One region of the Actinoplanes sp. NPDC051405 genome, then DNA from elsewhere that is predicted to be linked to it. Evidence: predicted binding sites of a transcription regulator. Region 1 holds the regulator's gene; each other region holds the start of a gene.
What was found. The regulator HrcA, encoded in region 1, represses chaperone genes, less so after heat shock. The targets are predictions, from matches to a motif close to GGTTNGCACNCTCNNNNNGAGNGTGCNAACC.

Region 1 (9,795 bases):
CGCGCGCGCCCCATCGAAGACGTCGCCCGTGAGATAAAGCTCAGCCGCGGCCCGAGGAGCCAGCCGGGGGAGCACGGTGGCACTGATCACTGCCGGGATCACGCCGAGGCGTACCTCGGAGAACGCGAACGTCGCCGTACGGGCGCAGACCGCGATGTCGGCCGCCGCGATCAGGCCCAGCCCGCCCGCGCGCGCCGGACCGGCGATCCGGGCCAGCACCGGCTTCGGGAACTCCCAGATCGCGGCGAGCACGTCGGCCAGCAGTTCGGCCGGGATCTTGCCGGACTCCCGGGCCTCGGCGGTCTCCTTAAGGTCGGCCCCCGAGCAGAAGACCGGGCCGGTGTGCGAGATCACCACCGCCCGGACCGCCGGGTCGGTGAGCGCGGCGCCGAGCGCTGCCAGCAGCTCGCGCATGAGCAGCGAGGAGAGCGCATTACGGTTCGCCGGGCTGTCCAGCGTCACGGTGGTCACCCCGGCTGCGGTGACGGTACGGACCAACTCCATGCCGGAACCCTAACGGTGTACGTGCACACTTGACGGATGCCTGGTCCAGCGCCCGAGGGCGAGCCCGTACCGAGTGACGGCTCGCTGCCCGACAGTGCCCTGCGCGACGTCGGCGGACGGGGTTTCGGGGTCTACGTCCACGTCCCGTTCTGCGCCAGCCGGTGCGGGTACTGCGACTTCAACACGTACACGGCCAGCGAGCTGGGCGGGGGCGCCAGCCGGGAGGGTTACGCCGACGCGGTCCTGGCCGAGCTGAAGCTGGCCGCCTCGGTCACCGGCGCGCGCGTCGACACCGTCTTCGTCGGCGGCGGCACGCCGACCCTGCTCGACCCGGGCGACCTGGGCCGGATCCTCGAGGGCATCGACCGCACCTGGGGGCTGGCCGCCGACGCCGAGATCACCACCGAGGCCAATCCCGAGTCGGTCACCCCGCAGTCGCTGCAGGCGCTGCGCAAGGCCGGCTACACCCGGATCTCGCTGGGCATGCAGTCCGCGGCCCCGGCCGTGCTGCGCATCCTGGAGCGCCGGCACACCGCCGGGCGGGCGCCGCAGGCGGCGATCGAGGCCCGGGAGGCCGGCTTCGACCACGTCAACCTGGATCTGATCTACGGGACGCCGGGGGAGACGCCCGAGGACTTCGCCCGTTCACTGGCGGCGGTGCTCGACGCGGGGGTGGATCACGTCAGCGCGTACTCGCTGATCGTGGAGGACGGGACGCGGATGGCGGCCCGGATGCGCCGGGGCGAGCTGCCGTACCCGGAGGACGACGTGGCCGCGGACCGCTACCTGGCCGCCGAAGCGGCGCTGGGCGGGGCGGGTTTCTCCTGGTACGAGGTGTCGAACTGGGCGACGACGCCGGACGCCCGCTGCCGGCACAACCTCTTGTACTGGTCCGGCGGGGACTGGTGGGGGCTCGGGCCGGGCGCGCACAGCCACGTCGGCGGGGTGCGCTGGTGGAACGTCAAGCACCCGGCCGCGTACGCGAAGCGGGTGGAAGCGGGTCTGTCGCCCGGGCAGGGCCGGGAGATCCTGACCGATGCGGACCGCCACGTCGAGGACGTGATGTTGCGCGTACGGCTGCGCGCCGGCCTGCCGCTGACCGCGCTGGACGCGGCCGGGCTGACCGGCGCGGCCGGGGCCCTGGCCGACGGCCTGCTGGACCCGGCGGCGTACGAGGCCGGGCGGGTGGTTCTCACCCTGCGCGGCCGGCTGCTGGCCGACGCCGTGATCCGCGACCTGCTGCCATGACGCCGATGGCGCCGGGCCGGGGCCCGGCGCCATCGAAGCGCTACTTGATGAGCGAGACCGTCATCGGGTAGTTGTACGGCTCGTTGTTGTTCGCCTTCACGCCGGCGACGATGCCGAAGATCGTGGCGATCGCCCAGGCCGCGATACCGACGAAGAAGCCGATCACGATGCAGGTCAGCACCCAGCCGACGATGGCGATGATCGACCAGAGGATCTGGAAGTTCAGCGCCTTGACCGCCTCGGCCCGCACGACCGGGGACTGGTTGCCCTTGGCCAGCAGCGCCACCAGCGGCGCGATCCAGCCGGAGCAGCCGCCGCCGAGGAACGCGCCGGCCGCGCCGCCGAAGTGGGCGACCAGGATCCAGGTCTTGTCGTCGTTGCCCGGCGCGTAGCCACCCGGCGGGTAACCACCGGGCTGCTGGCCGTAGGCGCCGGGAGCGCCGTACGGGGTGCCGCCGGGCGGCGGGCCGTAGCCACCGGCACCCGAGCCGGGCGGCGGGCCGTAACCGCCCGCGCCGGAGCTGGGCGGCGGGCCGTAGCCACCCGCGCCGGAGCTGGGCGGCGGGCCGTAACCGCCGGCACCCGAGGTGGGCGGTGGGGTGCCGTAGGTCGGCGGCTGCTGCGGCGGGGTGCCGTAGCTCGGCGGCTGCGGGGAGCCGTACGCCGGGGGCGGCGGCGGGGCCGATCCGGGATTCGGATCGTTACCCGGATATGGGTTGAGCGGCGCGGTGGGATCCGAGGGATTGCCCTCACCGGGCGGACGCGGCGGTTCAGTCATGCGCACACGGTAGGACCGCACGTCGAACGTGGCGAGAGCAACACCCGGGTGACGTCGGAGAATAGACAGTCGGCTAAGTGGCCCGGGTCCGCACGGCTGATCATCGCGCGGCGGGCGCGGGCGACGTAGACTGGCACTCGACTTCGCGGAGTGCCAGCTGAGAGGTGGAGGGGTACGACATGAGTCTCGACGACCGCAAGCTCGAAGTACTCCGCGCCATCGTCGAGGACTACGTCGCCACCCAGGAACCGGTGGGCAGCAAGGCCCTGGTCGAGCGGCACCAGCTGGGCGTCTCACCGGCTACGGTCCGCAACGACATGGCCGTGCTGGAGGAGGAGGGCTACATCCGGCAGCCGCACACCAGTGCCGGCCGGGTGCCCACCGACGCCGGCTACCGGCTCTTCGTCGACCGGCTCTCCCGGGTCAAGGCACTGAGCCCGGCCGAGCGCCGGGCCATCGAGCGCTTCCTGGTCGGCGCGGTCGACCTCGACGACGTGGTGCACCGCACGGTGCGCCTGCTCGCGCAGCTCACCCGCCAGGTCGCCGTCGTGCAGTATCCCAGCCTGGCCCGCTCCGCGGTGCGCCATCTGGAGCTGGTTCCGATCTCCACCACCCGGATCATGCTGGTGATGATCGCCGACACCGGCCGGGTCGAGCAGCGCCTGGTGGAGCTGCCCGGGCCGATGCCCGGCGACGACGTGCTCGACATGCGCCGCGTGATCAACGCCAAGCTCACCGGGCAGAAGCTGGCCGACACCCCGCCGCTGGTGCAGACGCTGGTCGACGAGTGCGCCCCGGAGAAGCGCACCACGATGGCCTGCGTCGCCTCGGTGCTGCTGGAGACACTGGTGGAGCGCAGTGAGGAACGCCTCGCTCTGGCGGGCACGGCCAACCTCACCCGCGGCGGCGTGCTGGACTTCCAGGGCTCGCTGCGGCCGGTCCTGGAGGCGCTGGAGGAGGAAGTCATCCTCCTCAAGCTCATCGGTGAGGTGGAGCCGAGCACCACCCGGGTCCGCATCGGCGACGAGAACGAGATCGACAACCTGCGGGCGGCCTCGGTGGTCAGCACGGGTTACGGACCCGGCACGACGATCGTTGGTGGGCTCGGCGTGCTGGGGCCGACCCGGATGGATTACCCCGGCACCATCGCCACGGTACGAGCCGTGGCACGCTACGTTGGCGATTTGCTGGCACAAAACTGACGGAACCGCTCAGCGCTGGGCAGACATGAGGACTCGAACCCCTGTGGCCAAGGACTATTACGGAATTCTCGGGATCAGCCGGGAAGCCACCGACGACGAGATCAAGCGCGCTTACCGCAAGCTGGCCCGTCAATACCACCCGGACGTCAATCCCGACCCCGAGGCGCACGAGAAGTTCAAGGACATCAACGCGGCGTACGAGGTGCTCTCGGACGACCAGAAGCGGCAGATCGTCGACCTCGGCGGTGACCCGCTGGCCCCGGGCGGTGGCGGCGCGGGCGGACCGGGTGGCCCCGGTGGGGCGGGCCCGTTCGTCGGTTTCCAGGACATCATGGATGCCTTCTTCGGCACGGCCGCCGGCGGTGGCTCCCGAGGACCGCGGCCGCGCACCCGGCCCGGCGCCGACGCGATCCTGCGCCTGGAGCTGGACCTGGTCGAGACGGCCTTCGGCGTCGAGGCGCCGATCACGGTCGACACCGCGGTCCTGTGCACCCAGTGCTCCGGCGCGGGCACCGCACCCGGCACCCACCTGGCCACCTGTGAGACCTGTGGTGGCCGCGGTGAGGTCCAGTCGGTGCAGCGCACGTTCCTGGGTCAGGTCGTCTCCTCCCGCCCGTGCCAGGTCTGCCAGGGCCACGGCACGGTCATCCCGCAGCCCTGCCCGACCTGCGCCGGCGACGGCCGGATCCGCACCCGCCGCTCGCTGACCGTGAAGATCCCGGCCGGCGTCGAGGACGGCATGCGCATCCGCCTGGCCCAGCAGGGCGAGGTCGGCCCGGGTGGCGGCACGGCCGGCGACCTGTACGTGGAGATCCACGAACGCCCGCACGACGTCTACTCCCGCAAGGGTGACGACCTGCACTGCCGGGTGACGCTGCCGATGACGGCCGCCGCGCTCGGCACCCGGCTGACCATCAAGACGCTGGACAGCGAGGAGAACATCGAGGTCAAGCCGGGCACCCAGCCGGCCTCGACGCTGCGCATCCGGGGCAAGGGCGTGCCGCACCTGCGCGGGCAGGGCCGCGGTGAGCTGTTCGTGCACCTGGACGTCAAGACGCCGACCAAGCTGACCGCCGACCAGGAGCGGATGCTGCGCGACTTCGCCAAGACCCGGGGTGAGGACATCGCCGAGCTGAGCAAGCAGGGCGGATTCTTCTCCCGCATGCGGGACGCCTTCAACGGACACTGAGGGACCGGCGGCGTTCGGCTAGCGTGAGCGGGTGTCTGCGCCTCTTTTCCTCGTTGACGACCTGCCCGGTGGTAAGCGGTTCACGCTCGCCGGTGCGGAGGGGCATCATGCCGCCACCGTGCAGCGGCTCCGGGTCGGTGAGGCGCTGCTGCTCGGGGACGGCCGGGGCGGGACAGCGGCCGCCGAGGTGACCGGGGTCGGCCGGGGCAGCATCGACGTCGAGGTCACCGGCCGGGATTTTGTCGCGGCCCCCGATCCACGCCTGGTGGTGGTGCAGGGCATCGCCAAGGGTGACCGCGGTGAGCTGGCGGTGCAGGCCATGACGGAGATCGGCGTCGACGAGATCGTGCCGTGGGCCGCTTCCCGATCGGTCGCCCAGTGGCGCGGCGACCGGGGCGTCAAAGCCCGGGAGAAGTGGGTCAGCACCGCCCGGGAGGCCGCCAAGCAGGCTCGGCGTCCGTGGCTTCCGGTGGTCTCGGGCAGCCCTGATGTCTCCACCAAGAAGGTCTCCGGGCTGCTCTCCGCGGCGGCGGCCGCATTCGTGCTGCACGAGGAGGCCACCGACCGGCTCAGTCAGGCGAAGCTGCCCGATGCCGGCGAGATCGTACTGGTCGTCGGGCCCGAGGGCGGGATCAGCGATCAGGAGCTGGGCTCGTTCGTCGCGGCCGGCGCGCAGCCGGTGCGGCTGGGCGATTCCGTGCTGCGCACCTCCACCGCCGGGATGGCCGCCCTCGCCGTGCTGTCCGCTCGCCTGGAGCGCTGGTGACGGCCGACAAAAGCGGCGCGGGACTGCCGGGCACTTTCGTCTGCCGCGGTAGTGCCGACGCGGGGCGTTGGATCGCCGGCCCGCGGACCCCGCCCACCGGCGGCAGTGCCGACGCGGCGCGCTCGATCGCCGTGGACCCGCCAACCGCGGCAGTGCCGGCGACGACCGGATGGTGACGGGTAAGGAAGGTTAGCCTAAGCTTCGCGGCATGGTGCTGACGCGGACGGCCGCTGCGACGCGACCGGGGCCCAAGGCCGCGCCGGCCGCCGCCGGGCTCGCCGCGACCCAGGCCCGCCGCACCCTCGGCCTGCTGATCTGTCTCGGCGTGCTGGCCCTGGTCTGCCTGCTGAGCCTCGCCCTCGGCACCCGCACCATCTCCCCGGGCGCCGTCTGGGACGCGTTCTTCCACTTCACCGACACCGACGACCAGTCGATCGTGCGGGACCTGCGGGTGCCCCGCACGGTGCTCGGGCTGCTGGCCGGCGTCGCCTTTGGACTGTCCGGCGCGGTCATCCAGGCCGTCACCCGCAATCCGCTCGCCGACACCCAGATCCTGGGCATCAACGCCGGCGCCGGGCTGTTCGTGGTGTTCGCGGTCGGGGTGCTCGGCCTGACCAGCCTCACGCAGTACATGTGGTTCGGGTTCGCCGGGGTCGCGTTCGCGCTCACCCTGGTCTACCTGCTCGGGTCCACCGGGCGCGGCGGTGCCACCCCGATCCGGCTCACTCTGGCCGGGGTCGCCCTGGGCGCGGTCATGGACGGCATCTCCGGCGGCATCCGGCTCGTGCGCCCCCGCGCCTTCGACTACCTGCGGTTCTGGGACGTCGGCTCGCTGGCCGGGCGGCCGCTGGACGTGGCCACCACGATCCTGCCGTTCCTGCTGGCGGGGACGGTGCTCGCGCTGGTCGTCGCCCGGTCGCTGAACGCGGTGGCGCTCGGTGACGATCTCGCCCGTACCCTCGGCGCCCGGATCGGCCGCACCCGGATCCTGGCCACCGTCTCGGTCATGCTGCTGGCCGGCGCGGCCACCGCCGCGGTCGGGCCGATCGGGTTCGTCGGGCTGATGGTGCCGCACGTGGTGCGCTGGGTCGTCGGCCCGGACCAGCGCTGGATCTTCGTCTACACCGTGGTGTGCGGTCCGGTGCTGCTGCTGCTCGCCGACATCGTGGGCCGGCTCGTGGTGCGGCCGGGTGAGTTGCGCGTCGGCGTGGTCACCGCCTTCATCGGCGCGCCGGTCCTAATCTGGTGGGTCCGCCGGGCCCGGGTGAGTGGCCTGTGAGCGTCGACTTCGGCCGCAAGGTGGTGGTGCTGCGCCCGCACCGCAACGCCTCCGCCCGGGTCTCGCTGCGTCCCGCGCTGGTCTGTGCGGTGCTCGTGCTGGCCGCGCTCGCCTTCGGGGTGCTGGCCCTGGGCACCGGTGAGTTCACCCTCACCCCGGCCGAGGTACTGCGGGCGCTGTCCGGCGAGGGAACCCGGGCCGCCCGGCTGGTGGTCGTCGAATGGCGGCTGCCGAGGGTGCTGCTCGCACTGATCATCGGCGCCGCGCTGGGGCTGGCCGGGGCCGTCTTCCAGGCGCTGACCCGCAACCCGCTGGGCAGCCCGGACGTCATCGGGTTCAGCACGGGCGCGTACACCGGGGTGCTGCTCGTGACCGTCCTGTTCGGCAACGGCTACTACGTGGTGGCGGCCGGTGCGCTGGCCGGTGGGCTGGCCACCGCCGTCGCGGTCTATCTGCTCGCCTTCAAGCGGGGCGTGCAGGGCTTCCGGCTGATCATCGTGGGCATCGCGATCAGCGCCATGCTGGCCTCGGTCAACCAGTGGTTCATCATCAAGGTCGACCTGCAGGCGGCCTTCGCCGCCCTGATGTGGGGGCAGGGCAGCCTCAACGGCCTGGGCTGGGCGCAGGTCACCCCGGTGGCGGTCACCGTCGGCGTGCTGTGCCTGCTCCTGATCGGGTACGGCCCCCGCCTGTCCCTGCTGGAGATGGGTGAGGACGCGGCCGCCGCGCTGGGCGTACGGGTGGAACCGACCCGGCTCGCGTACCTGGTCATCGGGGTCGCCCTCACCGCGGTCGCGACAGCGGCCGCCGGTCCGATCTCCTTCGTGGCGCTGGCCGCCCCGCAGCTCGCCCAGCGCGTCACCCGCACGCCCGGCATCGCGCTGCTGCCTTCGGCCGCGATGGGCGCCTTCCTGCTGATGCTCAGCGACTTCCTGGCCCAGCGGGCCTTCGCCCCGACCCAGCTGCCGGTCGGCGTCGTGACCGTGTCGGTGGGCGGCATCTACTTCGTCTGGCTGCTGGTCCGCCAGGCGCGACGACAGGGGTCCTGAAATGAGCCTGGCCGCCCGCGACATCACCATCGGCTACGACAAGAAGACGATCAGCGAGCACCTCGACCTGGCGGTGCCGGAAAGCCGGTTCACCGCGATCATCGGGCCCAACGCCTGCGGCAAGTCCACGTTGCTGCGCGCGCTGTCCCGGCTGCTCAAGCCCGGCGCCGGCGAGGTGCTGCTGGACGGCCGGGACATCCACTCGCGGCCGGCCAAGGAGGTGGCCCGCCGGCTCGGGTTGCTGCCGCAGTCGTCGATCGCCCCGGACGGGATCACGGTTGCCGAGCTGGTCGCCCGCGGCCGGTTCCCGCACCAGAAGCTGATCCGGCAGTGGTCGGCCGAGGACGAGGCCGCCGTGGTCGCCGCGATGGCCGCCACCGGAGTGACCGACCTCTCCGGTGAGCTCGTCGACACGTTGTCCGGCGGGCAGCGGCAGCGGGTCTGGGTGGCCATGGTGCTGGCCCAGCAGACGCCGATCGTGCTGCTGGACGAGCCGACCACGTTCCTGGACATCGCCCACCAGATCGAGCTGCTGGAGCTGTGCGTGCGGCTCAACCGCGAGCAGGGCACGACGATGGTCGCGGTGCTGCACGACCTCAACCAGGCCGCCCGGTACGCCGACCACCTGGTGGTGATGAAGTCCGGGGTGATCGTGGCCCAGGGCGACCCGCGCGAGGTCATGACGGCCGAGCTGGTCGAGGACGTCTTCGCGCTGGGCTGCCGGATCATCGACGACCCGGAGACCGGTACGCCGCTGGTGATCCCGCGCTCGAAGGTGACCCAGCGCGTAGGTTAGGCTGTCCTTACTTTTCGGCCGACCTGTGGGGAGACGTCGTGTCCAGCAACCCGTTCGACGACGAGAACGGCACCTTCCACGTCCTTGTGAACGACGAGGAGCAGCACTCGCTCTGGCCGTCCTTCAAGGAGATCCCGTCGGGCTGGCGCAGCGTCTTCGGGCCCGCGCCGCGGCAGCAGGCCATCGACTACGTGGACGCCAACTGGACCGACCTGCGCCCCAAGTCGCTGCGCGACAGCATGGCCCAGTGAGCAAATCGGGCGCTCGGATTCTCCTACGCACCACCACGCGTAACGCCAAGCGGCTGTGGCTCGGCACCGGTCTCATCGCGGTGCACCAGGCCTGCGAGACGTTCGTCCCGGTCCTGATCGGCGTGGTCATCGACCGGGCCGTCACGCCGGGCGACCTCGGTCAGCTGCTGCTCTGGGTGGGCGTGCTCGCCGTGCAGTTCACGGTGCTGACCATGGCGTACCGCTTCGGCGCGCGGCAGCTCATGGCCGCCATCGCCGAGGAGGGGCACCAGCTGCGCCTGGAGGTGTCGGCGAAGATCCTGCACCCGCGCGGGGTGCGTACCTACCTGCGGGCCGGGGATCTGCTGACGGTGTCCACGAGCGACGCCGACAACACGTCGTACCTGCTGGACTACGTGCCCCGGATCGTCGGTGCCGTCGTCGCCACGGTGATCAGTGCGGTGGTGCTGCTGCTGATCTCCGTACCGCTGGGTCTGGTCGTCCTGGTCGCCACCCCGGTGGTGCTGGTGCTGCTGCAGATCAGCTCGCCGCTGATCACCCGGCGCGTCGCCGACCAGCAGGAGCAGGCCGGCCGGGCCACCTCGCTGGCCACCGATCTGGTCACCGGGCTGCGGCCGCTGCGCGGCATCGGCGCGCAGGACGCGGCCGCCGGGAACTACCGGGCGGTCAGCCGCCGCTCGCTGGCGGCGACGCTGCGCGCGTCGCGCACCCAGGGCGGCTACCTGGCCGCCTC
Region 2 (9,795 bases), on a different contig from region 1:
CTCGCCGGGGTAGACACTCAGTCCGACATCGTGCAGGACCTGGACGGGACCGAAGCTCTTGTCGATCCCGCGCAGCTCCAGAAGAGGTGTCGCGGCCACGGGTGTTTCTCCTTCAGTCGATGCGGCGCCGCCCACGCCCGGTCGGGGCATGGACGGCGCCGTCGGGCCCGAGGTGGGGTCAGCTGACGCCGTTGTCCGTGCAGAGCTTGGCGAAGTCGCCGGTGCACAGCTGTTCCTTGGTGACGAAGCCGTCCGCGACGACGTCCTTCACGCTGTCCTTGAAGATCGACTTGGGGGGCAGCAGCACCGACGGCACGGCCGCCTTCGACTCCGGGTCGGTGATCGTCTGGGCGACGTCCTTCTTCTGCCCCTTGGCGAGCGAGATGGCCAGGTCGGCGGCCGCGTCGGCCTCCTGCTTGATGGCCTTGTAGACCGTCATGCACTGGTCGCCCGCGAGGATGTTCTGCAGGCCCTGCACCGTCGCGTCCTGACCGGTGACCGGCACCTTGCCGTTGAGCTTGTTCTTCTTCAGCACCGAGATGACCGCGTTGCCGAGGCCGTCGTTGGCCGCCAGCACGCCCTTGATGTCCTTCTTCTCGGTCAGCATCTGCTCGAAGATGGTGCCGGCCTGCGCGTTGTCCCAGTCCGGTACGGACTGGTCCGGGCCCTTCACGAAGTCACCCGAGTCGTACTTGGGCTTGAGGACCGAGTCGTAGCCCTCCTTGAAGAGGGTGGCGTTGTTGTCGGTCGGGGAGCCGTTGAGCTCGGCGACGACCGGCTTGGTGGCCTTCATGTCGGTCAGACACTTGACCAGGCCCTCGCCCTGGAGCTTGCCGACCGCCACGTTGTCGAACGACACGTAGTAGTTCGCGCCGCCGTTGAGCGTCAGCCGGTCGTAGTCGATGGTCGCGATGCCGGCGGCCTTGGCCTTGTCCAGCACGGCCTTGCCGGTGCCGGAGTCCAGGTTGACGATCATCAGGACCTTGACGCCGCTGGAGATCATGCCGTCGGCGATCGTCTGGAACTGGCTCTTGTCGCCCTGCGCGTTCTGGATGTCCACCGCCACCCCGGCCGCGTCGAACGCCGCCTTCAGGAACTTGGGGTCGTCGGTGCCCCACCGCTGGGAGCTGGCAGTGTCCGGCAGGATGACGCCCACCTTGCCGACGGACGAGCCGCCGGTGCTGCCGGAGTCGCTGCCGCTGTCGTCACCACACGCAGCCATGCTGCCGGTGGCCAGCAGGCCAGCCGCGGCAAGGGCGAACATTCCCTTACGCATTCCTCGAGTCCCTTCGGATCAATCCAGGCCGTGCTTCGGATTCCTGATGGTGACGCTAGGTCACTTGTAGGGTCCGGTTTGCCGGATCTCAGGAGAAAGGTCCCTGACGAGTCGTAACGGTGTCGTAACGGGAGGCGCTACGTCCGGATCTTCGCGGTGGTGGCGTCAGTGAGCCTGATCAGGTCGGCCGGCGCCAAGGACACCTGCAGGCCGCGGCGCCCGGCGGAGACGTACATCAGCTCCAGCCCGAGCGCCGAGTCGTCGATCACCGTGGCCAGTCGTTTGCGCTGGCCCAGCGGGCTGATGCCGCCGCGGACATAGCCGCTGCTGCGCTCGGCGGCCACCCGGTCGGCCAGGGCGGCCCGCTTGCCGCCGGCCGCGGCGGCCAGCGCCTTGAGATCAAGATCGCCGGTCACGGGTACGACGGCCACGGTCAGAGTGCCGTCGACCTCGGCGATCAAGGTCTTGAAGAGCACGGCCGCGTCGACACCCAGAGCCGCGGCGACCAGGGCGCCGTAGTTGGGGGCGTCCGGTGAGACGTCGTACGGATGCAGCTCGTGCGCCACCTCCTGCGCGGTGAGCAGCACGGTGGCCGGGGTACCGGCAGCCTTCTTCGCCACGATCAAGCAGGCTAGCGGCAGAGCAGCACGGTCGGCGCCCCCGCCACCCGGGTCAGCACCAGCGACGCCCCCGCGCTGCCGCTGAGCCGCAGATCCTTGCGCAACTGCTCCGGCTCCAGCGCCGAACCACGCTTGCGGATCTCCAGCCGGCCGATGCCCCGGTCGCGCAGCAGGGTCCGCAACCGTTTCAGGGAGAACGGCAGCACGTCGGTGATCTCCAGTCGCCGGCCGAACACCGTGTCAGCGGGTGCGTCGGTGTACACGTACGCGATCTCCGGGTCCGCGATCCGGCCCCCGACCGCCGCGGCGAACTCGGCGACCAGGTGCGAGCGGACCACGGCCGGGTCCGGGTCGTACAGGAAGGCGCCGACCGGCCCGACCGGCGCGGCCTCGACGCCCGAGCCGGTCAGCTCGGCCCCGCCGGGCAGCAGCACGGCCCGCCGGGCGCATTGCGCGAGGGGCCCGCACCAGAAGGCGGCTTCCACGAGGTCGCCGTCGACGCTCACCCACTCGCCCTCGGCGCCGGCGGGCAGCAACGCGTGGTCGATGCCGGGCGCCAGCTTCAGGACCGTGCGCGGCACCCGTTCGGGCAGCGTGGCGATGAAGTCCCAGGACGGCGACCAGGACCGCGGATCCATCACCCGGCCACGACCGGCCCGGCGCCGCGCCGGATCGGCGAAGACCGCGTCGAACCGCTCCACCGGCACGGTTGTCGCGTCCGCGCACTCCACGGTGACCAGGTCGGCGAGCCCGGCGGCGTCCGCGTTGGCGGCGGCCAGGGCGGCGGTGAGCGGGTCCGCGTCCACCGCGTGCACCCGGATGCCCCGGCGGGCCGCGGCCAGCGCGTCCGAGCCCAGCCCGCACCCCAGGTCGGCCAGGCTGCGCACCCCGGCGGCGGCGAGCCGGGCGGCCCGCCGGTCGGCGACCACGGCCCGGGTCGCCTGCTCCAGCCCCGGGCGGGTGAAAAGCATCGTGGCCGCGGCGGCGCCGAACTTCGCCGAGCCGCGCCGGCGCAGGTCGGTCTGGGTGAGGGCGGCGGAGGCCAGCCCGGGGGAGATCCCGCGGGCGCGCAGGGCGGTGGCCGCGGCCAGCGGCTCGCCCCCGGCGACGTCGGCGGCGGCCGCCAGGGCGGCAGACCCTTCGGCGGTACGCAGGGCAGCGAGCAGTTCGAGGTCCACGGCGAGTCATTCTGCTAGGAGGTGACGTGCTGGCACTCTGGTTGACGGAGTGCTAGTTCCGGCATAATCTCCGATTAGCACTCTCAACCTGAGGGTGCCAGCGCGCGCCCCATCCGGGATGCGCGCCTGCACCAGGCGGACCGGCACCCGCGACGACGGCCCCGCCCGGTGGCATGAGGCATCAGCCCGGCCTGTCCACTGGCCGGCGACAACACCTGTACCCAGGAGGGTATGCCCGTGACTACCGCGACAAAGGTTGCGATCAAGCCGCTCGAGGACCGCATCGTGGTCCAGGCGAACGAGGCCGAGACCACGACGGCGTCGGGCATCGTGATCCCCGACACCGCCAAGGAGAAGCCGCAGGAGGGCACCGTCCTCGCCGTCGGCCCCGGCCGGATCGACGACAAGGGCAACCGCGTTCCGATCGACGTGCAGGTCGGCGACACCGTTCTGTACTCGAAGTACGGCGGCACCGAGGTCAAGTACGCCGGCGAGGAGTACCTGGTGCTCTCCGCCCGCGACGTCCTCGCGGTCATCGAGAAGTAAGACCTAACCGACAGTGCTGACCGCCCTGGCCCGGCTCTCCGGTCCAGGGCGCCGGTGCGTTGAAGGGACCATAAATGGCGAAGATCCTCAGTTTCTCTGACGACGCCCGGCACCTGCTGGAGCACGGCGTCAACACGCTCGCCGACACGGTCAAGGTCACCCTCGGGCCGCGCGGCCGCAACGTCGTCCTCGACAAGAAGTTCGGCGCTCCCACGATCACCAACGACGGTGTCACCATCGCCAAGGAGATCGAGCTCAGCGACCCGTACGAGAACCTCGGCGCGCAGCTGGTCAAGGAGGTCGCGACCAAGACCAACGACGTCGCCGGCGACGGGACCACCACGGCCACCGTGCTCGCGCAGGCGCTGGTCAAGGAAGGCCTGCGCAACGTGACCGCCGGGGCCAACCCGATCGCGCTCAAGAAGGGCATGGACCTGGCCGCCGAGGCCGTCTCCAAGGCCCTGCTGGAGAAGGCGGTCGAGGTCGGCGACCACAAGGCGATCGCCAACGTCGCCACCATCTCGGCCCAGGACGCCACCATCGGCGAGCTCATCGCCGAGGCGATGGACCGGGTCGGCCGCGACGGTGTCATCACCGTCGAGGAGGGCTCCGCGCTGAGCACCGAGCTCGACGTCACCGAAGGTCTGCAGTTCGACAAGGGCTTCATCTCCCCTAACTTCGTGACCGACGCCGAGTCGCAGGAGGCCGTCCTCGAGGACGCGTACCTGCTCATCACCACCCAGAAGATCTCCAGCGTCGAGGAGATGCTGCCGCTGCTGGAGAAGGTCCTGCAGGGCGGCAAGCCGCTGCTCATCGTGGCCGAGGACGTCGACGGCCAGGCGCTGAGCACCCTCGTGGTGAACGCCCTGCGCAAGACCTTCAAGGTCGCCGCCGTGAAGGCGCCCGGCTTCGGGGACCGCCGCAAGGCGATGCTGCAGGACCTGGCCATCGCGACCGGTGGCGAGCTCATCGCCCCCGAGCTCGGCTACAAGCTCGACCAGGTCACCCTCGACATGCTGGGCACCGCACGGCGCGTCGTGGTCGACAAGGAGAACACGACCATCGTCGACGGTGGCGGCCGCAAGGCCGAGATCGACGACCGGGTCGCGCAGATCCGCAAGGAGATCGAGGCCTCGGACTCCGACTGGGACCGCGAGAAGCTCTCGGAGCGGCTGGCCAAGCTCTCCGGCGGCATCGCCGTCATCAAGGTCGGCGCCGCGACCGAGGTCGAGATGAAGGAGCGCAAGCACCGCATCGAGGACGCCATCGCGGCGACCAAGGCTGCGGTCGAGGAGGGCACCGTCCCCGGCGGCGGCGCCGCCCTGGCGCAGATCGCCTCGGTGCTCGACGACAACCTCGGCCTCACCGGCGAGGAGGCGATCGGTGTGCAGATCGTCCGCAAGTCGCTGAAGGAGCCGCTGCGCTGGATCGCGCAGAACGCCGGCCACGACGGCTACGTCGTGGTGGGCAAGTCCGCCGAGCTCGGCTGGGGCCACGGCCTCAACGCGGCCACCGACGAATACGTCGACCTGGTCGCGGCCGGCATCATCGACCCGGTCAAGGTGACCCGCAACGCGGTCTCCAACGCCGTGTCGATCGCGGCGCTGCTGCTCACCACGGAGAGCCTCGTGGTCGAGAAGCCGGCCGAGCCGGAGCCGGCCGCCGCGGGTGGTGGCCACGGCCACAGCCACGGCGGGCACGGACACCAGCACGGCCCGGGTTTCTGATCCGATTTCTGATTCGTCAGAGCAAAAGGGCGCGTCGCGTTTCAGCGGCGCGCCCTTTGTCGTGTGTGATGCGGGATTCGGGGAAAGAGGCGCGGATGATCGTGGTGGTGGAGGGGCCGACCGCGGCGGGCAAGACGTCGTGGTGCCGGCGGTACGTCGGCCGGTACGTCGCCGAGTACGCCGCGACCGGCCGGGAGCCCACCGACGCGGTGGCGCTGGCCCGGCACTGGGCCCGGGTCAGCATGCGGCGCTGGGCCGAGGCCGTCGACCTGGAACGCGCCGACGGGGTGGCGTTCTGCGACACCGACCCGGTCAAGCTGCACTACGCCTGGGGGATGGCGGCCCTCGGCCTGGCCCCGCGCGCACAGTTCGACCGGGAACTCACGGTGACCCGCGAGGCGTTCCGGGCCGGCCGGCTCGGCTTCGCCGACGCGGTGCTGGTCGGGCTGCCTGAGGTCGAGACGCTGCAACGCCGGCGGGACACCGACGAGACCCGGCGGCGGCGCAATTTCGCGGCGCACGTCCAGCTGCGGGAGCCGCTGCAGCAGTGGTACGCGGCCCTGGAGCGCCTCGATCCGGGCCGGGTGATCTGGGAACTGCCGGCCGAAGGCGTGCCGAAGCTGCCGGAGCCGCGCGCCGAGCGGTGCGCGGCGACCCTGCTCGATGAGCTGGTGGCCGCGCTGCCACCACTGCGGCCGGCGGCCGTCATCGAAACGTAAGACCTGTGGCCCGGGTGCGCGGGGCCGCCGGGTGGAGGATGGAGACGTGAAACTCTCCTCGCGGGCCGCGCTGGCCGGGGTCGCGGCGGCCGGTGTGGCCCTCGGCGTCGCCGAGCTGGTCGCCGTCTTCACCGGTCCGCTGTCGTCACCGCTGTTCGCGGTGGGCGGCGTGGTGGTCAACAACGTGCCCGCGCCGGTCAAGGACGCGGGGATCGCTGTCTTCGGCACGCACGACAAGACCGCGCTGATCACCGGCACGGCGATCCTGCTGGGGGTCTATGCCGCTCTGCTGGGCGTGCTGGCTCTGCGCCGGCGGGTGGTCGCGGTGGTGGGGATCGCGTTGTTCGCGGTGATCGGGGTTGTGGCCGCGCTGACCCGCAACGATGCTGGGATTTCCGCTGCGCTGGCGACGCTGGTCGGGGCGGTGGCAGCGTATTTCGCTTTTCGCTACCTGTTGGGGGCGGCGGTCGAGGCGGAGCCTGATGCGGTGGGCGCTACCCCGACAGGTGGTGCAGCTTCGGATTCTTTGGCCGCCGCTTCCGCGCCGTCTGGCTCAGGGCTTGCTGGTGCGGGGCCCGGATCCGCTGGTTCCGTGCCGCCCGGTTCCGGGGGCGCCGGCGGCGGTCGACCGGGTGCGCTTGCCACCGCCTCGGCTGACGCTGACCGGCTTGCGCGTCCGCCGGTGTCGCCGAGTGCCTACCGGGAGGACGGCCGCCGGCGCTTCCTCATCGGCCTCGGCACCGCTGCCGGCATCGCCGCGGTCGGTGGTGTGGGTGGCAGGCTGCTCACCTCCCGCCGCGCGGTGACCTCCGCCCGCAACGCGGTCGTGCTGCCCGCCGCGTCGGCCGCCGGACCGGTCCCGGCCGGTGCCCAGGTCGACGGCGCGACCGCGTACGTGACCTCGAACGATGACTTCTACCGGATCGACACCGCGCTGTACCCGCCGCAGATCGACCCCTCCACCTGGGAGCTGCGCATCCACGGCATGGTGCGCAACCCGATCACCATCACCTGGGAGCAGCTGCTGAAGCGGCCGATGGTGCAGCGCTACGTGACGCTCGCCTGCGTCTCCAACGAGGTCGGTGGCGACCTCATCGGAAACGCGCTCTGGCTGGGCACCCCGATCAAAGACCTGCTGGACGAGGCTCAACCGCTGCCCGACGCCGACCAGGTGGTGCAGCGTTCGAGCGACGGCTGGACCTGTGGCACTCCGACGGCCGTGCTGCGGGACGGACGCGACGCCCTGCTCGCGGTCGGCATGAACGGGGAGCCGCTGCCCGTGCGGCACGGGTTCCCGGTGCGCATGGTCGTCCCGGGACTGTACGGCTACGTCTCCGCCTGCAAGTGGATCACCGAGATCGAACTGACCCGGTTCTCGGACTTCGACGCGTACTGGGTGCCGAGGGGCTGGTCGGCGTTCGGCCCGATCAAGACCGAGTCACGCATCGACACACCGCGTGACGGTGCCAAGCGCGAGGCCGGGCCGGTCACGGTGGCCGGGGTGGCGTGGGCGCAGCACCGCGGGATCACCAAGGTCGAGGTTCAGGTCGACGACGGTCCCTGGGCCGCCGCCACGCTCGCCCCGGTCGTCTCGGTCGACACGTGGGTGCAGTGGTCGTACTCGTGGCCCGCCACCGCGGGGAAGCACACTCTGCGGGTCCAAGCAACCGACAAGGATGGTCAGACTCAGACCAGCACGCCCGCCCCGCCGGCGCCGGACGGGGCCACCGGGTGGCACTCCGTGCAGGTCACGGTCGGCTGAATGTAGTCACGCGAAAGCCGCACTTCCGGTCCGACGACACCGTCAAGTTCGCTCATACGGTGGCTTGTATGTCCACCGACGCGGCTCACACGCCGCAGAACACGCCGACGCGGCTCCCCGCAGGGAACCGCGTCGTCACTTGTGTGGTGATGCCGCGCTCGGTCAGGCGTCAGGCCGCCGGTGCCTGCCGTTGTGCCGGCACCGTCGACTTGTGGGGCCGGCCCAGGCGGGCCTCGAGCCGAACCAGGTCGACCCGTCCGTGAGTCCGATCGGCAAGGTCTTCCCAGCCGACCGCGAGCAGCCGCAGCCGCTCCGCTTCGCTGAAACCTCCCCAGACGCCGTACGGCTCACGGACAGCCAGCGCGTGAGCAGCGCACTCCGCCCGGACCGGGCAGGCTCCGCACATCGTCTTGGCCTTGGCCTCACGACGATTGCGGGAGGAGCCACGCTCACCGTCCGGGTGGAAGAACTGGGCGCTGTCGCGCCCCCTGCACAGGCCAAGTCGTTGCCAGTCCCAAAGATCGGCGATGGGCCCGGGCAGTCTGCGAACGTTCGACATCAACACCCTCCTCCCGCGCGGCACCGCGGAGTGCTGTCATGAGGGGCCTAGCTCAGGCCTGCCGCCGGTGTACCCCGGTGCAGGCTTCGTCACACACGACTTGTCGATGTCTTCGTCGGCCGTATCCCATCGGTGCGGCAAGCCGTACCGATGTTTCCTATTTTTTCCATCTAAAGCGCGTAATGCTGCGGCCGTTGCGTGATCTCCTCTGAGAGAGAAGGAGGATCACTGTGCGTACCGTCCTCGTGTGCGTCCGAACCCCACTAGCGGCCCAGACCGTCGCCTCCACAGCGGCCCGGCTCGGCATGACCGGGGTCGTGCGGACGGCGGTCAGCGAGACCGAGGCCATGATCCGACTGGCTGAAAGGCCGGCCGAGGTCGTACTGGCCGACACCGCCGTGACCCGTCCCGACAGCGTCGGCTTCACCCGGCGTGTCCTCGCCCGTGCCCCACAGGCACAGGTCGTCCTCTTCGGCGCCGAAGACCCCCGGGTCGCGGCGGCAGCCGTAGCCGCCGGCGCCCGCGGCGTCATCCGCGGCGTCGAACACGACCTGGTCAGTGTGGTCGCCAAGGCGTTGCTGCTCCTTCTGCTACCGGTACGCCCGCAGGGCATGCCGATCAACGGCGCGAACGCCCAACCGGCCGCGGTCGGCGGGGCGGGCCGCAACAACAACTCGGCCACCGCCCGCGGTCTGCACCGCGACGGGCTGGCCATGGCCGGCACACCGAACGCGGCCGGCATCCCGGCGATGCTGCCGAACTCCCCGATGGTCCCGGCCCAGCGCGGCGACGGATCAGACATCGACCCGGCAACGGGACGCCCGATGGTCTGGCCCGGCAACGACACGGGCCGCACCGACGCCCCGACGGGCCGGCGACTCACGCTCACCGAGCGCGAACTGCAGGTACTGAGGGGCATGGCCGACGGGAAGAGCAACGCGGAGATCGGCCGGGAGCTGTTCGTCTCGGAAGACACAGTCAAGACCCACGCGCGGCGGCTGTTCCGCAAGCTCGGTGCCCGCGACCGGGCCCACGCGGTCGCGGCAGGCTTCCGGGCCGGCCTGGTCGCCTGACCAGGCCGCAAAACGACCCGCCCGGCCCGAGCCCGGCCGCCGACTCGCGGCCGGGCCGGGCGGAGCTGGGCCGGCGATGGGCCGGGTGGGCTGCTCGGAGCTGGCCTGTCGGTCGGGGTGGGTTGCTCGCCGGTTGGGCCGGTCGGGTTGTTCGGGGCTGGGCCGGGTGGGCTGCTTGGAGCTGGCCTGTCGGTCGGGGTGGGTTACTCGCCGGTTGGGCCGGTCGGGTTGTTCGGGGCTGGACCGGCGAATGGGCCGGGTGGGCTGCTCGGAGCTGGCCTGTCGGCCGGGCTGGGTTACCGGCTGGGCCGGTCGGGCTGCTCGGAGCTGGCCCG
Region 3 (9,795 bases), on a different contig from region 1:
ATAGTGGGTGGCCAGCGCCGGTGCGAAGACCAGGCCGCTGACGTCCAGGTCCTCCAGCACGGCGTCGACGAACCAGCGGCCGGGTCCGAGGTCATCGTGGTGCTGCCGCTCGTACGCCAGGCGGGTCTTGACCGTGCCGCCGCGTACCCCCTCGGTCTTGACCTCCAGCAGGCACGTGCCGGAGTCGAGGTAGGTCCGCGTGCGGAGCTTGAACCGGCGGCGCCGGCGCAGCGCGGTGAGCCGGAAGCAGACCAGGTCCGCGGTGTCGAAATAGACCGAGGCGTAGCGGAACAGCCGGATGCCGTCGATGTCCAGGATCCGGGTGTCGCGGCCCAGCGCGGGCAGCAGCGTGGCCAGCTCGCCCAGTGGCAGGACGTACTTGCGGTCCCGCCTGACCTGCAGCTCGGCCTGCGCGGTGAGCTCGGCCAGCCCGATCGGGCCGAGGCCGGCCAGGCCCTCCAGCCGCGGCGGCGCGGCCGGTGCGGCGGTCACGGGCGGGCTCCGGCCGCCGCGGCCACGCGGGTGCCGGCCACCGAGCGGGCCCGCCGCGAGTACCGGACCTCGACCACCGTGGTCTCGTTGACCAGGTCGACCCGCTCGACGGAGACCGCGTGCACCCGGGCGCCGAGCACCTGTTCCAGCTGGGCCACCAGGGCCACCTCGTCGGTGACCGCCGAGTCGAGGACCAGCACCTGCCGCCGGTAGCTGCGGAACAGCCGGGGATGGTCGCCCAGGAACATCACCACGAGGATGAGCGCCATGAGGGCCGGCGCCAGCCACACCGCACCGCCGCCCAGCGGGCCGATGATGCCCAGCGCCAGCGCGGAGAAGTAGTAGGCCACCTCGTGCTGGTCCAGCTCGGTGGAGCGCAGCCGGATGATCGAGAGCACGCCGAAGAGCCCGAGACCCAGACCGGCCCCGACGGTGCCCGAGCTGAGCGAGCCGGCCACGGCCAGCACGCCGACGTTGACGCCGAGGTACGCGACGACGAGGTCACGGCGGCGGTGCCGGGGGAAGTAGAGCCCGAAGACGAGCACGGACACCGCGACGAGATCGATCCCGTACAGCACAGAGGTCCTCCATCCGGCCAACAAATCCATAACTTTCAATGAACAGTAGGGCCGGAGTGCGCGTTCCAACCTCAGAGATTGCTGTGAATCAATCGACCAACATCGATCAATGGGCGGCGTACCCGGGAGCTGAAGCTCACACCTCGGGATGCTTGGCAGCGCTTTGGCCGCCCACGCCGTAAGGTGTGGGACACAACTGAATACCTCATCCAGAGGGGCTGAGGGAACGGCCCGATGACGCCCCGGCAACCACCACACATGTCTCGATGGCGAGGCCCAGCGTGTGGCAGGTGCTAATTCCGTCCCCACGCGCGTCCACCGACGCCGGGGGAAAGATGAGAAGGAGCCTCATTGTGACGTCCACCGTCGACGCCCCCCGCCAGTCCACCAGCCCCGCCCGTGCCCTCGTGTGCCGTGGTTGCGGCGCCGAGTTCCCGCTGGCCGCGCAGCACGCCTGTTACGAGTGTTTCGGCCCCCTCGAGGTCGCGTACGACGCCGCCGCACTGGCCGCGGTCACCCGCGAGCAGATCGAAGCCGGCCCGCACAACATCTGGCGCTACGCCGCCCTGCTGCCCACCGGCCAGGACCCGGCCACCCGCGTCACCCTCGACCCCGGCCTGACCCCGCTGGTCAGCGCCGACGCGCTGGCCGCCGAGGTCGGCCTGCGGGCCCCGCTGTGGGTCAAGGACGACTCGGCCAACCCGACCCACTCCTTCAAGGACCGGGTCGTCTCGGTGGCCCTCACCGCCGCCCGCGAGCTGGGCTTCACCCGCTTCGCCTGCGCCTCCACCGGCAACCTGGCCAACTCCGTGGCCGCGCACGCCGCCCGGGCCGGGGTGCCCTCGATCGTGTTCATCCCGGGCGACCTGGAGCAGGGCAAGGTCATCACCACCGCGGTGTACGGCGGCGACCTGGTCGCCATCGACGGCTCCTACGACGACGTCAACCGGCTCTGCGGCGAGCTGGTCGAGACCGACGAGTTCGAGGACACCGCCTTCGTCAACGTGAACGTGCGCCCGTTCTACGCCGAGGGTTCGAAGACTCTGGGTTACGAAGTGGCCGAGCAGCTCGGCTGGCGGATCCCGGCCCAGGTGGTCGTGCCGATGGCCAGCGGCGAGCTGCTCACCAAGATCGACAAGGCGTTCACCGAGCTGGTCGAGATCGGCCTGGTCGAGGCCCCCGAGGGCGGCTGGACCGTCTTCGGCGCCCAGTCGGCCGGCTGCAACCCGATCGCCACCGCGCTGCACAACGGCACCGACCAGATCATCCCGGTCAAGCCGACCGGCATCGCCAAGTCGCTGAACATCGGTGACCCGGCCGCCGGCGCGTACGCCATCGAGGCCGTGACCCGCACCGGAGGCTGGATGGACTACGCCGACGACGACGAGATCCGCGACGCCATCCAGCTGCTCGCCCGCACCACCGGCGTGTTCGCCGAGACCGCCGGCGGCGTGACCGTGGCCGTGCTCAAGAAGCTGGTGGCCAGCGGCAAGCTCGACCCGGACAAGGAGACAGTGGTCTACAACACCGGCGAGGGCCTCAAGACCCTGGACGCCGTCGCGGGCCAGGTCGGACCCACCCACCGGATCAAGCCGTCGCTCCGCGGTGCCCGGGATGCCGGCCTGCTCGGGTGACACAGAGTAGTCAGCAGTCTGCCTAACGTCGAGAATTCCTACCCGCGAGGACTTGCGCGGGGATCGCCGGCTCGGCAGGATGCTCTACGCGGGAGGACGCGACGCCGTACGTGGCCCCACTTTCGAGCTTGGCGACAATCTCCTAGGGGCCCAACGACCCAGTGCCGGAGGCGCTGTGCGCGCGTCCTCCCGACCAAATCTCAGTCGCGGTCAGAGGGCCGGCGGCGCAGGCTGTCGGGATGCTGCGGATAGTTCCCCTCACCGACGAGCGGGCGGCCTACGTGATCGACCGGGCCGCCGCCGAAGCGGACGCCCCCGACATCCCGTTCAGCTCCTTCGAGACCTACCTCACCCGGCTGCGGCACCCGTGGCCGGGCAACGAGGCGGAGCAGTACCTCGCCGTTTACGACGGGACCCCGGCCGGCCACCTCGAGCTGTACCTGCCGCAGCTCGACAACCTGGCCAACGTCCTCGTCGAGCTCTTCGTCCACCCGGACCACCGCCGCCGGGGCACCGGCCGGGCCCTGCTCTCCTTCGCCACGCGGCGCACGACGGAGCTCGGCCGACGGCACCTGATCAGCGAGGCCGTGGACGCCGACGCCTTCGCGCGAGCCGCGGGCGCGATCCCGGCTCTGGTGGAGATCCGCAGCCGGCTGGACCTCACGGGCCCGTTGCCCGACGACAGCCCCGCGGCGGCCGGCTACCGGCTCGTCCGATGGACGGACGAGGCGCCCGAGGAACTGCTGGACGACATCGGCTACCTGGACAGCCGGCTCAACGAGGACGCGCCCACCGGTGAACTGGCCGTGGAGTCCGAGAAGGTGGACGCCGCCCGGGTCCGTGCGGCCGAGGAGACGCTGCGCATCCGGAGGCGTACGACATTCCACACCGGCGCCGTGCACGAGGAGAGCGGGCGGCTCGTCGCCTGGACGATGATCGCGAGCGAGAACGACACCGACTGGCACGCCTGGCAGAACATCACCATCGTCGACCCGGACCACCGCGGGCACGGCCTCGGGCTGACGATCAAGAACCACAACCTGCGGTACGCGCGGACGGCCCGCCCCGGCCTGCGGGCGATCGACACCTCCAACGCCGAGGAGAACGAGCACATGCTCCGGATCAACCGGGCGATGGGCTTCCGGCCGGTGGATCGCTGGACCCAGTGGCAGCTGACCGTCTGAACCGGCGCAACCCCGGCCGCAGCGGGGCCACCCGGTAACCGCCGTGCTCCAGGCCCGCGTGCCGCTCGAAGGCGTTACGCGTGCCATAGGTGCCGGTCATCGCCCACGAGTAGCCGCAGGACAGCCAGTACGCCGGCCAGAACAGCGGGCCCAGCACCGCGTACTGCCCGGCGTGCCGGCTCTCGTGGGCCAGCAGAGCGGCGCGGCTCTCGTCCAGCAGCCACTCGGCCGTACGCCGGGTGATGATCACCGAGCCGATGGTGAAGCAGGTCGCCGGGGGCGCCTTGCGGCAGTAGCCCTCCGCGATCAGGATGCCGCCGGGGCCGCGGCGCACCTTGGTGCCCGTCAGCGCGGCGATGCCCAGGCCGACCAGCGTGGTGCCGTTCACAGCCGTCAGCACAGTGCGGGCCAGAGGCCACCGCGCGCCCATCAGGCCCGCCGGCGCATCTGCAACTCCAGCAGACCGGGGACGACCGGGTGCGGCACCCGTACGCCGGTGTCCTCGAAGCCCAGGCGCTCGTACGCCCGTACCGCCCGGTCGTTGCCGACCACGACCTCGAGCATCAGCTCACCGCGGCCCATCGCCACCGACCACTCGGCCACCGCCTCGACCAGCTCGCGCAGCACGCCCCGGCCGCGCTGGGCCGGTGTGATGTAGACCGCGAAGACGACCGTCGCGCGCGGATCCTCCGGCAGCACCGTGCCGCCCGCGTGGCCGATCAGCCGGCCCCCGGGGTCGGCCACGAACTGGGCCAGCTGGCCGCCGGTCGACGCCTGGGCGATCCGGCGCCGGTAGTCGGCGTGCGGCCGGGCCGCGGCCTGGGCCAGGGTCTCCAGGAAGGCGAGCGGGCTGTCGGCCAGCATCTCCAGCCGCAGCGCACGCATCCGGCCCGCGTCCGCGGGAGTGACCCGGTGCACGGTCATGGTGGACGCGACAGTGCTGGTCATGATGCTCTGCCTACCTCGTCGCCCAGGTGGGGGCAAGTCGGACGCCGATATGCGACCGCCGCGGGCACCCGTGCGGGCGGTCCGTTCTGCTTGCACTCGCCCCAGCAGAGTGCTAAACAAGTGATTGGCACTCGCGCCATGTGAGTGCCAGCAGGTCGGGACGGTGGGGTCACGGCTACGGCACCGCCATCGGTGCCGGGGCACGGGACCGGTCGTCGCGGGCTATCCGGCTCGGCCTGAGGACGTCACATCGCCAGGTGGTGACGTCCGCATGGTTCTCAACGTGCGGAAAGCGGGCCGGACCGGCCCGGCGCCGCGAATGTCCAGGAGGACAAAGCCGTATGGCCAAGATCATCGCATTTGACGAGGAAGCTCGTCGCGGCCTCGAGAGTGGTATGAACCAGCTCGCCGACGCCGTCAAGGTGACGCTCGGCCCCAAGGGCCGCAACGTCGTGCTCGAGAAGAAGTGGGGCGCTCCCACCATCACCAACGATGGTGTGTCGATCGCCAAGGAGATCGAGCTCGAGGGCACCTTCGAGAAGATCGGCGCCGAGCTGGTCAAGGAGGTCGCCAAGAAGACCGACGACGTGGCCGGCGACGGCACGACGACGGCGACCGTGCTGGCCCAGGCGCTGGTCCGTGAGGGCCTTCGCAACGTGGCCGCCGGCGCGAACCCGATGGCGCTCAAGCGGGGCATCGAGGCCGCTGTCGCCTCTGTCTCCGACGAGCTGAGCAAGCTCGCCAAGGACGTGGAGACCAAGGAGCAGATCGCCTCCACCGCCTCCATCTCCGCCGGTGACTCCACGGTCGGCGAGATCATCGCCGAGGCCATGGACAAGGTCGGCAAGGAAGGCGTCATCACCGTCGAGGAGAGCAACACCTTCGGGCTCGAGCTGGAGCTCACCGAGGGCATGCGCTTCGACAAGGGCTACATCTCGGCGTACTTCATGACCGACGCCGAGCGCATGGAGGCCGTCTTCGACGACCCCTACATCCTCATCGCGAACAGCAAGATCTCCGCGGTCAAGGACCTGCTCCCCGTCCTCGAGAAGGTCATGCAGGGCGGCAAGCCGCTGATCATCATCGCCGAGGACGTCGAGGGCGAGGCCCTGGCCACCCTGGTCGTCAACAAGGTCCGTGGCACCTTCAAGTCCGTCGCCGTCAAGGCCCCGGGCTTCGGTGACCGCCGCAAGGCCATGCTGGACGACATCGCCATCCTCACCGGTGGCACGGTCATCAGCGAGGAAGTCGGCCTCAAGCTCGACGCCGCCGACCTGAGCCTGCTGGGCCAGGCCCGCAAGGTGGTCATCACCAAGGACGAGACGACCATCGTCGACGGTGCCGGCAACGCCGAGCAGATCCAGGGCCGGGTCAACCAGATCCGCGCCGAGATCGAGAAGTCGGACTCCGACTACGACCGCGAGAAGCTGCAGGAGCGCCTGGCCAAGCTGGCCGGCGGCGTTGCGGTCATCAAGGTCGGCGCGGCCACCGAGGTCGAGCTCAAGGAGCGCAAGCACCGCATCGAGGACGCCGTTCGCAACGCGAAGGCCGCCGTCGAAGAGGGCATCGTCGCCGGTGGTGGCGTCGCCCTGGTGCAGGCCGGCAAGACTGCGTTCGACAAGCTCGACCTGGTGGGCGACGAGGCCACCGGTGCGAACATCGTCAAGGTCGCGCTCGACGCCCCGCTGCGCCAGATCGCCGTCAACGCCGGCCTCGAGGGCGGCGTCGTGGCGGAGAAGGTGCGCAACCTGGAGCTGGGTCACGGCCTGAACGCCGCGACCGGCGAGTACGTCGACCTGCTGGCCGCGGGCATCATCGACCCGGCCAAGGTCACCCGCTCGGCGCTGCAGAACGCCGCGTCGATCGCTGCGCTGTTCCTCACGACTGAGGCGGTTGTGGCTGACAAGCCGGAGAAGAACCCGGCTCCGGCCGGTGCTCCGGGTGGCGGGGACATGGACTTCTAAGTCCTCTTTTGCAGGGGCGGGTCGCTTTCGGGCGGCCCGCCTTTTGCTGTTCGCATGGTGGGGCTCGGAGGCGGAGGATGACCCACGCAGCCCGTCAAGCTTGATATCTGCGTGGGTCATCCCCCGCCCCCAAGCCCGCTGTGGTCCGGCTCGCCGCTATGCGCGATCTTTGCGGCGCCGGGATGCTGGGCCTGCCCGGCCGGCTTACCGGGCCTCGGGTGATGTGCTCGGCTTGCCCTCGCTCGGTGAGGCTCTTCGCCCGGCTGCTGTGGTCCGTAGCTGAGGCCTTCGCCCTCGTGTGGTCTGCTTCGCGTGGCTTTCAACTTCGCCAGCCCCCTGCTTCGCGGGCCTTCCCTGGTAAGACCTCCGGTGTCGCGCGGCTGCTGGTTTGCACGACGGTCCGCCTTTGCACCCGTCCGCTTCGCGGGCCTCCCGCGTCGCGCGGCCTTTCACCTCATGCGGATGCCGGTCTACGCGACGGTTCACCTCGTCGGCCTTCCGCTGCGGGCTCTTCCGCATGCGGGCCTTCCGTCTCGCTGGACGTCTCGCCTCGCGTGGCTGCTTGTTCGCACCACAGCTCGCCTTGTGGGGCGTCCCGCCTTGTGCGGCGTCCCGCCTTGCGTGGCCTTCCAGCCTCTAGTGGCTTCCCGCCTTGCGCGTCTGCTTGTCTCTGCGACGGTTCGCCTCGGGCGGCTTTCCGCTTTGCGGGACCTTCCGCTTCGCGGGACCGTCCGCTTTGCGGGACCGTCCGCTTTGCGGGACCGTCCGCTTTGCGGGACCTTCCGCTTTGCGGGACCTTCCGCTTTGCGGGACCTTCCGCTTTGCGGCTTTCCGTCTCGGCGGACCTTCCGCCTCGTGCGGCTGCTTATCTGCACGACGGGCCGCCTTCTGCGGCCTTTGCCCTGCGTGGCCTGCCACCTTGCGTGGCCTGCCCCCTGCGTGGGCCTGCCCCCTGCGTGGGCCTGCCCCCTGCGTGGGCCTGCCCCCTGCGCGGGCCTGCCCCCTGCGCGGGCCTGCCCCCCTGCGCGGGCCTGCCCCCTGCGTGGACTGCCCCCTGCGCGGCCTGCCGCCTTGCGCGGCTGCTTGTCTATGCGGCGGTGCGGCTTGCGCTTTGCGGGGCTCTTCCGCTTGCGGCTTTCCGTCTCGCGGGACCTCTCGCCTCGCGTAGCTGCTTGTCTGCACGACAGGCCGCCTTGCGCGGCCTCTGCCTTGCGCGGCCTCTGCCTTGCGCGGCCTCTGCCTTGCGCGGCCTCTGCCTTGCGCAGCCTCCCCGGCTTGGGCGGCCTCCCCGGCTTGGGCGGCCTCCCCGGCTTGGGCGGCCTCCCCGGCTTGGGCGGCCTCTCCGGCTTGGGTGGCCTCTCCGGCTTGGGTGGCCTCTCCGGCTTGGGTGGCCTCCCCGCCTTGGGCGGCCTCCCCGCCTTGGGCGGCCTCCCCGCCTTGGGCGGCCTCCCCGCCTTGGGCGGCCTCCCCGCCTTGGGCGGCCTCCCCGCCTTGCGCGGCCTCCCCGGCCTGTGCGGCCTCCCGCCTTGCTCGGCCGGTTGTCTACGCGACAGTTCACCGCGCGCGGATTTCCGTTTTGCGGCCACTCCGCTGCGCCGCCCCGTCTCGCCAGATCACCCGCCCCGCGCGCCGCCATTCCGCTCAAGAGCCGCTTCGTTTGCGGGCGTGCACTTGCGGGGTTGGCCTGTGTGGGGGTGGCTGGGCTGGGCGGATGCGTCAGAGCTGTTTGCGGTAGAGGAGGAAGACGCGTTCTACTCGGGCGGCTACTGCTTTCGCGTAGAACGGGAGGGGACCGACCCAGCCGATTTGGGCTTGGTTGTGGCCGGCGGCCCGTTGGTCGGCGAGGCAGCGGCGGAGCAGCAGGGCGCCGATTCCGGATCCGCGGGCGGCCGGCGCCGTGCCCATCGGGCCGAACCAGGATGGGCGGGACGAGCCGTAGGCGGCGAAGCCCAGGATCGCGCCGTCCTTGGCCAGGGCCAGGTGGCAGCCGGCCTGGTCCCGCCCGACCGAGTGGGTGATCTCGCCGGCCCAGCCCTCGCCGAAGTTCGCCAGGGTGAAGCGGACCAGGGCCGGGACGTCCTCGGCACCCGCCCGGCGGATGGTGATGCCTTCACCGGCCAGTCGGGCCTCGTCCTCGGTCGTTGCGCCCGGGGCGGCTCCGGAGGCCTCTGTCATCAGGTCCACGGTCATGTTCCAGGCGGGCTGGTCCTGTTCGAAGCCGAAGGCCATCGCCGCGCAGATCGCCGGGGTGTAGCGCACGTCGATGCCGGGCCAGGCGTAGTACGGGGCGTTTCCCGCGATGACGACGTCGCCGGCGCCGAGGCCGGCCAGTGCGCCCTCGATCCGGGACACCAGTGCCCGGGCCACGCCGCGGCGGCGTTCCTCCGGGTCCACGGCGATCAGGTCGACGTGGCCGATCGAGCGGTCCCGGTGCGACACCGAGCCCAGCACCACCCCGATCACCCGGCCGCCGGTCACCGATACCGGCTCTCCGGACAGGGCCGCACCGGCCGCGGCGCTCGCGCCGGCTGAGCGCAGGGCGATGAAGCCGGTGATCCTGCGGGGAGTGGCCGACCAGCCGTCAGTGCCGGTGGTCTCGCGCAGGCGCAGCACGATCTCCGCGGCCTCGGCGGCGTCCTCGGGCAGGTCCAGGGCGCTCCGGCAGAGCGCCACCACGGCGGGTACGTCGTCGTCGGTCAGTTCGGAGATCCAGAACTCGCTGTCCACAACCGCCGAACCTACCCAACGACCGCCTCCCGCTCCGGCGTGGTCGGCTCGATCAGGTCCCGGCGCCCGCGTACGGGGGAGAACAGCAGCGCGAGCGGCGCAGCCACGGCGGCCACCGCGACGATCAGCAAGGTGGTCCGGGCGCCGAGCGGCCCGGCCAGCGCACCCGCCACCAGCCCGCCGACCGGGATGGCGCCCCAGGAGACGAACCGGACCGTCGCCATCACCCGGGACAGCAGCTCCGGCGGGCTGGCGATCTGCCGGTACG

Region 2: the regulator HrcA is predicted to act here: its motif matches at 3,147-3,177, upstream of groES (co-chaperone GroES).
Region 3: the regulator HrcA is predicted to act here: its motif matches at 4,959-4,989, upstream of groL (chaperonin GroEL).

Annotation. Positions count from the first base shown of each region.
Region 1 is NZ_JBVJIR010000028.1:47,517-57,311, forward strand. Features, by position in the region: gene ACZ6S4_RS41025 (enoyl-CoA hydratase-related protein) at 1-504, opposite strand, end outside; gene hemW (radical SAM family heme chaperone HemW) at 541-1,752, shown strand; gene ACZ6S4_RS41035 (DUF4870 domain-containing protein) at 1,793-2,530, opposite strand; gene hrcA (heat-inducible transcriptional repressor HrcA) at 2,710-3,732, shown strand; gene dnaJ (molecular chaperone DnaJ) at 3,776-4,921, shown strand; gene ACZ6S4_RS41050 (16S rRNA (uracil(1498)-N(3))-methyltransferase) at 4,953-5,687, shown strand; gene ACZ6S4_RS41055 (iron chelate uptake ABC transporter family permease subunit) at 5,896-6,966, shown strand; gene ACZ6S4_RS41060 (FecCD family ABC transporter permease) at 6,963-8,015, shown strand; gene ACZ6S4_RS41065 (ABC transporter ATP-binding protein) at 8,017-8,811, shown strand; gene ACZ6S4_RS41070 (MbtH family protein) at 8,850-9,062, shown strand; gene ACZ6S4_RS41075 (ABC transporter ATP-binding protein) at 9,059-9,795, shown strand, end outside.
Region 2 is NZ_JBVJIR010000023.1:52,626-62,420, forward strand. Features, by position in the region: gene ACZ6S4_RS37980 (ATP-binding cassette domain-containing protein) at 1-99, opposite strand, end outside; gene ACZ6S4_RS37985 (sugar ABC transporter substrate-binding protein) at 179-1,276, opposite strand; gene ybaK (Cys-tRNA(Pro) deacylase) at 1,414-1,896, opposite strand; gene ACZ6S4_RS37995 (class I SAM-dependent methyltransferase) at 1,908-3,074, opposite strand; gene groES (co-chaperone GroES) at 3,306-3,620, shown strand; gene groL (chaperonin GroEL) at 3,695-5,347, shown strand; gene ACZ6S4_RS38010 (hypothetical protein) at 5,443-6,066, shown strand; gene ACZ6S4_RS38015 (molybdopterin-dependent oxidoreductase) at 6,227-7,828, shown strand; gene ACZ6S4_RS38020 (WhiB family transcriptional regulator) at 7,998-8,387, opposite strand; gene ACZ6S4_RS38025 (response regulator transcription factor) at 8,618-9,460, shown strand.
Region 3 is NZ_JBVJIR010000011.1:199,191-208,985, reverse strand. Features, by position in the region: gene ACZ6S4_RS24330 (polyphosphate polymerase domain-containing protein) at 1-492, opposite strand, end outside; gene ACZ6S4_RS24325 (DUF4956 domain-containing protein) at 489-1,070, opposite strand; SAM riboswitch class I at 1,273-1,412, shown strand; gene thrC (threonine synthase) at 1,424-2,704, shown strand; gene ACZ6S4_RS24315 (GNAT family N-acetyltransferase) at 2,944-3,888, shown strand; gene ACZ6S4_RS24310 (hypothetical protein) at 3,827-4,276, opposite strand; gene ACZ6S4_RS24305 (GNAT family N-acetyltransferase) at 4,318-4,836, opposite strand; gene groL (chaperonin GroEL) at 5,178-6,800, shown strand; gene ACZ6S4_RS24295 (GNAT family N-acetyltransferase) at 8,517-9,527, opposite strand; gene ACZ6S4_RS24290 (MFS transporter) at 9,539-9,795, opposite strand, start outside.